Regions from separate parts of the Streptomyces cinereoruber genome, predicted to be linked through region 1. Evidence: riboswitches for the same ligand, from Rfam matches in the RefSeq annotation. Region 1 holds a riboswitch; each other region holds the start of a gene.

Region 1 (2,193 bases):
TCCGGGAATCCGGGGAGGAAGTTTCCGGGAATCCGGGAAGGGGTCAGACCGTCAGGCCCTTGGAGCGCAGCCAGGCCGCCGGGTCGACGCCGTCGCCGCCGCCGGGGTGGATCTCCAGGTGGAGATGGGCGCCGGAGACGTTGCCGGTGGCGCCGACGCGGCCGATCGTCTCGCCGGTGCCCACGGTCTGGCCGGCGCTGACCGTCATGGAGGAGAGGTGGCAGTACCAGATCTCGGTGCCGTCCTCCAGCTCCAGGACGATCCGGTAGCCGTAGGAGCCGGACCAGCCCGCCGACTTGACCGTGGCGCCGTGGACCGCCTTGAGCGGGGTGCCGGTGGGGGCGGCGAAGTCGAGGCCCGTGTGGTAGCCGGAGGACCACATGGAGCCGGACTGCATGTAGGTGGCGGTGAGGGAGTACGAGGAGAGGGGCATCGAGTAGCTGGCGGCGAGCTTGGCGAGGCGCTCGGCCTCGGCCTTCGCCCTGGCTTCCGCCTCCGCCTTGGCCTTGGCCTCCGCCTCGGCCTTCGCCTTCGCCTCGGCTTCCGCCTTCTCCGCGGCATCGGCCTTGGCCTGCGCCTCGGCGGCGGCCTTCTCGGCGGCCGCCTTCTCCGCCGCGGCCTTCTCGGCGGCGTCGGCGGAGGCCTGCTGCTGCTCGGCCTGCTGGAGGATGCGGGCGCGCAGGGCCTCGCCGGCGTCGGCGGCGCCCGGGGCTTCCGCCGTCGTCAGGCTCGTCCGCGTGACCTGGCCGGACCGCGAGGCCCGCTCGTCGGCCTCGGTGGTGTACGTGGCGGAGGTCAGCGGGTTCGGGTTGGCGCGGTCCGCGGAGACCGTCTCCCGCTCTTCCTGCGCGGGCAGGAGCGCGCCGACGCCGGGGAGGTCGTGGGCGTCGGGCAGGTTGAGGTCGGGGAGCGATATGGCGACCGGGGGCTTGTCCTGCGCGGTGGCGAGGCCGCCCGCGCCGACGGCGGCGATGACGCCGACGCCGAGGACGGTGGAGGAGCGGGCGAAGTTGGAGCGCTGCTTGACGACCCGGTGCCGACCGCCGGAGCGGGCCCGGTCGCGGAGGGAGTCCTCGGTGGGGTTCCACTCGGTGTCCGGGGCGGAGGGGGCCGCACCGCCGCCGAAAGCGTCGAAGGGGGCTTCGGGGGCAGGGGTGTTGGACGCCACGGAGGCGCGCTCCTTTCCTTCCTTCTCGCCTACCGGGTTAGCTGACGGGTTCGGAGCAGGAAGGTCTCCTACGGGCCCGGTCGCACGGGTGCGAAGGGCTCGATTCACCCCAAATGGTGGTTCCCCGGTTCCCTTTCGGGATTCGGCGCGTGCGCACGGTGCCGTCTCTTGCGACGGCTGGGACGACCGCGCTGCGTTATCGAACGTTAATAGACAGGGGGTCCCGATTCCAAGCCGCTCCTCTTGATCGTTCATTGAATTGGGAGGGATTGGTCCGACTTGACCCCCCTTCAGCAAGGCCGGATCCGGGAGCGACGAAACCTTCGATTTCTGACGGTTCATCAATTGTTATCGCAGGGAGACCTTTCGACTACCCCCGGTGACGGGGTCCTCCGGGTGATCGGGCGATCGGGGGGCGGCCGGCCGGCCGGGCGGGCGGTCAGCGCCGGGATCCGGACCCGCCGGGCGGCACCACCGGCATCGTGCGGCGCCGCTCCGGCTGCCCCGCCGTCGGGCGGTTCAGCGCGAGCAGCGCCATGTCGTCCGTCGCCCCGCCGCCCGTGTGGAGCCGTACGTCGTCCACGAGCGCGTCGAGCATCTCCTCCGGGCCCGGGAAGACCCGTCCGGCCAGCCGCTCCGCCGGGTCGTAGAAGACGCCCCGCGCGTTCCGCGCCTCCGAGAGGCCGTCGGTGTAGAAGAGCAGCGTCGTGCCCGGCGGGTACGGCCGGGCCTCGGCCCGGTCCGGCCACGACGCGAGGTCCCCCATGCCGAGGGGCAGCGCCGGCCGGCTCGGGTCGACCGACTCGACCCGCCCGTCCCCGTGCAGCATCAGCGGGGACGGGTGCCCCCGGTTGACGACCCGTACGAACCCGTCGAAGGTGCCGCTGCCGTCGGAGCGCGGGATCTCGGCCAGGACGGCGGTGGTGAACCCCTCGACGGCGTCGAGGCTGTCCCGCCGGGTGCCCTCCCGGTCCAGCGCCCGTTCGAGCCGCTGCGCCACGCCCTCCAGGGTCCGTTCCTGCTCG
Region 2 (2,193 bases), 1.0 Mb from region 1:
GTCCACCGGGGCCCCGGAGTCCTCCGCCACGCCGTCCGCCCCCTCCACGGCGCCGGCCGCGCCGTCGGCCCCCGCCGACCCGACCGCGCCGGCCACCTCCGCCACGCCGACCACCCCCGCCACGCCGTCCGCGCCGTCCGGGTCGGCGAACCCGACGGACCCGGCGGACCCGACGCTTCCGGCCGACCCGACGGCCCCCGTCGCCCCCGATGAGTCCGTTACGCCCGGTACGTCTGTTACGCCCGGTGTTCCGGGAGATGAGGGAGCGTCGGTCGCGCCCGGCACGGGCAAGCACCGGGGCGAGGCGGCTCCGGAGGAAACCGACAACTCGGACACCTCTGCTGAACCCGGGCGACATGCCTCGGACAAGGGCAACTCGCCTGAAGGTGTCGAATCGGCCCCGGGTGCTGGCGAAGCGAAGAATCCGGACGCAACGGACAGTCAGGGCTCTTCGGGTGAATACGTCGTGCGTCCGGGTGACAGCCTTTCGGGCATCGCCCAGGCGAACGAACTCCCCGGGGGCTGGGCCGCCCTCTACGACGCCAACAAGCGGACCGTGGGCATCGATCCGGACCTCATCCTCCCTGGTCAGAACCTCGACCTGACGCCGGGTTCGGTCTCGGAAGCCGGGTAGTTCATGGGCTTATGTCCGCTTCCGGACGAGTGAGACATGGGTCTCTTTGTCCCAACTGGCGTGTCGCGCCCGCAAACTCCGCTTCCGTCATCTCCCACCTGCGCAAACAGTCCCCTCCGAAGGGCAAGAAGAGGCGAAATTCGTCGTATGAGCCTCTTTGAACTTCGGAGGGTTCTGTGTCTACGGTCGTCACCGCTCGCCACCGCGGGCCCCGTCGACCGAAACGCCGAATCCTGCCGTCGGCCGATGGGAACAGTCGTCGCGCAAGCGCCGAAGGCAGGAGCGGGGGACCCAAGGTAAGCGCCGGGCCCGGCCGTCGAGAGACGGCCGACGACCGGCTTGGGGTGAAGCCGCGTGCTAGGACACGCGGCCGGGCAACTCTTCGGCCCGAACCCGACAGCTCACCTCGCAGGCGTCGGTGAGGAGAATCCCCATGCTGTTTTCCGTCAAGGGCAAACACCGCCGTCCCTCCAAGGCCACCCAGCTCGCCGCGCTCGTCGGCGTCACCGGTGTCGCCGTCGCCGCCCCGCTGATGACCGCGGGCACCGCCTCGGCCGCCACCGCCTCCGAGTGGGACCGCGTCGCCCAGTGCGAGTCCGGCGGCAACTGGTCCATCAACACCGGCAACGGCTACTACGGCGGCCTCCAGTTCTCGGCCTCCACCTGGGCCGCGTACGGCGGTACCGCCTACGCCCCCACCGCCAACCAGGCCTCGAAGTCCCAGCAGATCGCCGTCGCCGAGAAGGTCCTCGCGGGCCAGGGCAAGGGCGCCTGGCCGAGCTGCGGCGTGGGCCTCTCCGGCGCCTCCTACGACGGCGGCTCCGCCGAGAGCGCCCAGCAGGAGCAGCCGAAGCAGAAGAAGCAGCGCACGACCGAGCAGCCGACCACCCGCAGCGAGCAGCGCCAGGCCCCGAAGAAGGACCGCCAGGCCGCTCCGAAGGCCGCCAAGAAGACCGTCACCACCCCGACCGGCAAGACGGTCGCGAAGGGCGACGGCGAGTACAAGGTCGTCGCCGGCGACACCCTCAGCAAGATCGCCGAGGCGCAGGGCGTCAAGGGCGGCTGGGCCGAGCTCTTCGAGCTCAACGAGGACGTCGTCGAGAACGCCGACCTGATCTACCCGGGCCAGCAGCTCCACCTGAAGTGAGCCCGGCGGGTCGCGTGAGTCCGGCGGCTCACGCGCCCCCGATGACCCTCCCGCGGTGACCACCCCGGTCCGGCGCGCCCTTCCCCCGTGCGCGCCGGACCGGGGTTCCCCCTTTGGAGGGGCCCCGCGGCACCCCTCCGGCGGCCCACCTGACGGTTACCGATCAGTAGATCCGGGCCCCTTCGCCCCCTTATACGTGCCCTCGGGTCCTTTTTCGTCCCAGGGGGCGGGCGCCCGGCCGGTCGGAGCCTCCGGGGCGGTTAGGCTCTTGTCGCAAGGCCAAGCGACCCCGCATCGACCTTGCGTCACATCCAGCGTCACATCCCAGAAGGAGATGCTCGTGCCGTCCATCGACGTCGTCGTAGCCCGGGAAATCCTGGACTCCCGAGGCAACCCCACGGTCGAGGTCGAG
Region 3 (2,193 bases), 3.1 Mb from region 1:
GCAGTTCGGTCATGATCCAGGCGGCCGCCTCGTTCATGGTGTCCGCGCCGCCGTAGCCGAGGCGGTGGGCGGCGAGGAGCGCCCCGCAGACACAGCGGGCCCCGCGTCTGTCGCGGAGTCTGTACGGGGCGTTCTGCCAGCCCCACTCGGTCAGGACGAGGCGCGCGTACCCGAGGTGGACCGAGGGGCGCAGCTCGGCCTGCCCGATGCGGCGCCAGGCGTGGAGGCGGTCCGGCAGTACGGCTCCGATCCGGCCGGGCAGGCGGCGCTCGGCGGGGCCCGGGGCCGGGAGCGCGTCGAGGGCTTCGGCCACGAGCCGGTCCACGGGCACGCTGAGCAGGTCCCGCCAGCTCCGCCCCTCCCCCGGCGGCGGGGGTGCGAGCGGGACGGTCCCGGGCGCGGGCGATACGGGTGCGGGCGCGAGCGGTACGGGTGCGGGTGCCGGCCGTTCGGGCGCCGGCGCGGTCCAGTCGGTGACGATCCGCTGCCAGACGGCGCTCTCGTAGAGGGCGGCGGCCTCGCGGTCGAGGGCGTCGGGGGTGAGCTGGGGGGCGATGGGGGGCATCGGGCGGCTCCTGGGTCGGTCGCTCCATCCTTCGAGAGGAATGTCGGCTTTGCGAGCTTTGCCCTTGAGTGACACCCGATGCCACCAAAAGCCACCCATCACCCCCGAAAACACCACCTCACCGATTTTCGCCTCATTCCCCCATCAATGGAATTACGCCGCATATTCGGACATAATTCACCGGGTGACGCGACTCACTCCGCACGGCCCTCCACACGGTGCGGACCCCTCCGGCCCCGTACCCCACAAGGAAGTTCGACCCCTTCCGGGCCCGGCCGATCTTGAATTCCCCGAATTCGTTGATCCTTTTACGGGTGCCGCCGATCTGATCCTCTTGTTATTCGCCGCATTGCTGGCCTACGGTCACCCCCATTCGAGCGGAACGCCTAATCCTGCCACCGCTCGGAAACCTCCCTTTTCACCCGACGGCAGGAGCGGGGGACCCACGAATACGCCGGTCCGGTGATCCGGAACGGCTCGGGGTGCAGCCGCGTGCGCGCGGCCGGACACCTCCCGTCCGAACCCGACAGCTCACCTCGTAGGCGCCGGAGAGGAATCCCGTCATGCCTGCACACGGTAAGCACCGTCGCCCCCGCCGCAACCACGTCTCCCGTGGCCTCGCCCTGGTCGGCGCGGGTGGAGCCGCGCTGTCCCTGCCCCTGATCGCCCCCGCCACGGCCGGCGCCGCGACCCCCGCCGCGGCCCCGGAGATCGCTGCCAAGACCTTCACCGCGCCCGCCGCGGCCCCGGTCGCCGCCAAGGCCCCGGCGGCCGCGCGCACGTACACCGTCGTGAGCGGTGACTCGCTTTCCCTGATCGCCCACAAGAAGGGAATTCAGGGAGGCTGGAAGAGCCTTTACCGTGCCAACCAGAGCGCCGTGGGTGACAACCCGTCACTCATTCACCCCGGTCTGGAGCTGACGATTCATCGGGGTTCGGCCGAGGCCGCCCCCGCGCCGACGAAGAAGCAGGAGAAGACGGAGCGGAAGACCACCGCGAAGGCGAAGAAGTCCGCCACGGACGACCGGGCGAGCCGCTCCGAGCGCCGCGCGACCGCCCCGGCCTCCGGCGCCCCGACGGGGGCCTCCGCCGCCGCCCCGGCCGCCGCCGCTGCCGCCCCTGCCGCCGTCGCGCAGTACGCCGACAACCTCGACGGCTGGATCCGGCAGTCGCTGGACATCATGGCCCAGCACGGCATCCCCGGCTCCTACGAGGGCATCCACCGCAACATCATGCGCGAGTCCTCCGGCAACCCGCTGGCCATCAACAACTGGGACATCAACGCCGTCAACGGCACCCCCTCGAAGGGCCTCCTCCAGGTCATCCAGCCGACCTTCGACCGGTACCACGTGCCCGGCACGTCGACCGACCTGTACGACCCGGTCGCCAACATCACCGCCGCCTGCAACTACGCGGCCGACCGCTACGGCTCCATCGACAACGTCTACGGCGCCTACTAGTCCGCGCCGACCGCCGGGGCGTCCCGGCGCCGGAAGTGCCCGGTGAACCAGGAGGTGGCGAGTTCCGCCACCTCCTCCAGGGCGCCGGGCTCCTCGAAGAGGTGAGTGGCGCCCTCCACCACGGCCAGCCGGTTCTCGCAGCGCAGCAGCGCCCCGGCCCGCCGGTTG

The links. A riboswitch is a leader RNA that binds a small molecule or an ion and turns the genes downstream of it on or off. The one in region 1 is predicted to bind cyclic di-AMP.
Region 2: linked by a shared signal. The riboswitch ahead of CP977_RS13855 (LysM peptidoglycan-binding domain-containing protein) and the one ahead of CP977_RS18605 (M23 family metallopeptidase) in region 1 are both predicted to bind cyclic di-AMP.
Region 3: linked by a shared signal. The riboswitch ahead of CP977_RS32580 (LysM peptidoglycan-binding domain-containing protein) and the one ahead of CP977_RS18605 (M23 family metallopeptidase) in region 1 are both predicted to bind cyclic di-AMP.

Annotation. Positions count from the first base shown of each region.
Region 1 covers NZ_CP023693.1:4,147,530-4,149,722, reverse strand. The annotation lists gene CP977_RS18605 (M23 family metallopeptidase) at 44-1,168, opposite strand; cyclic di-AMP (ydaO/yuaA leader) riboswitch at 1,180-1,326, opposite strand; gene CP977_RS18600 (PP2C family protein-serine/threonine phosphatase) at 1,608-2,193, opposite strand, start outside.
Region 2 covers NZ_CP023693.1:3,135,401-3,137,593, reverse strand. The annotation lists gene CP977_RS13860 (transglycosylase family protein) at 1-634, shown strand, start outside; cyclic di-AMP (ydaO/yuaA leader) riboswitch at 893-1,064, shown strand; gene CP977_RS13855 (LysM peptidoglycan-binding domain-containing protein) at 1,068-1,781, shown strand; gene eno (phosphopyruvate hydratase) at 2,116-2,193, shown strand, end outside.
Region 3 covers NZ_CP023693.1:7,244,704-7,246,896, reverse strand. The annotation lists gene CP977_RS32585 (DUF6197 family protein) at 1-565, opposite strand, end outside; cyclic di-AMP (ydaO/yuaA leader) riboswitch at 949-1,122, shown strand; gene CP977_RS32580 (LysM peptidoglycan-binding domain-containing protein) at 1,129-2,025, shown strand; gene CP977_RS32575 (phosphoribosyltransferase family protein) at 2,022-2,193, opposite strand, start outside.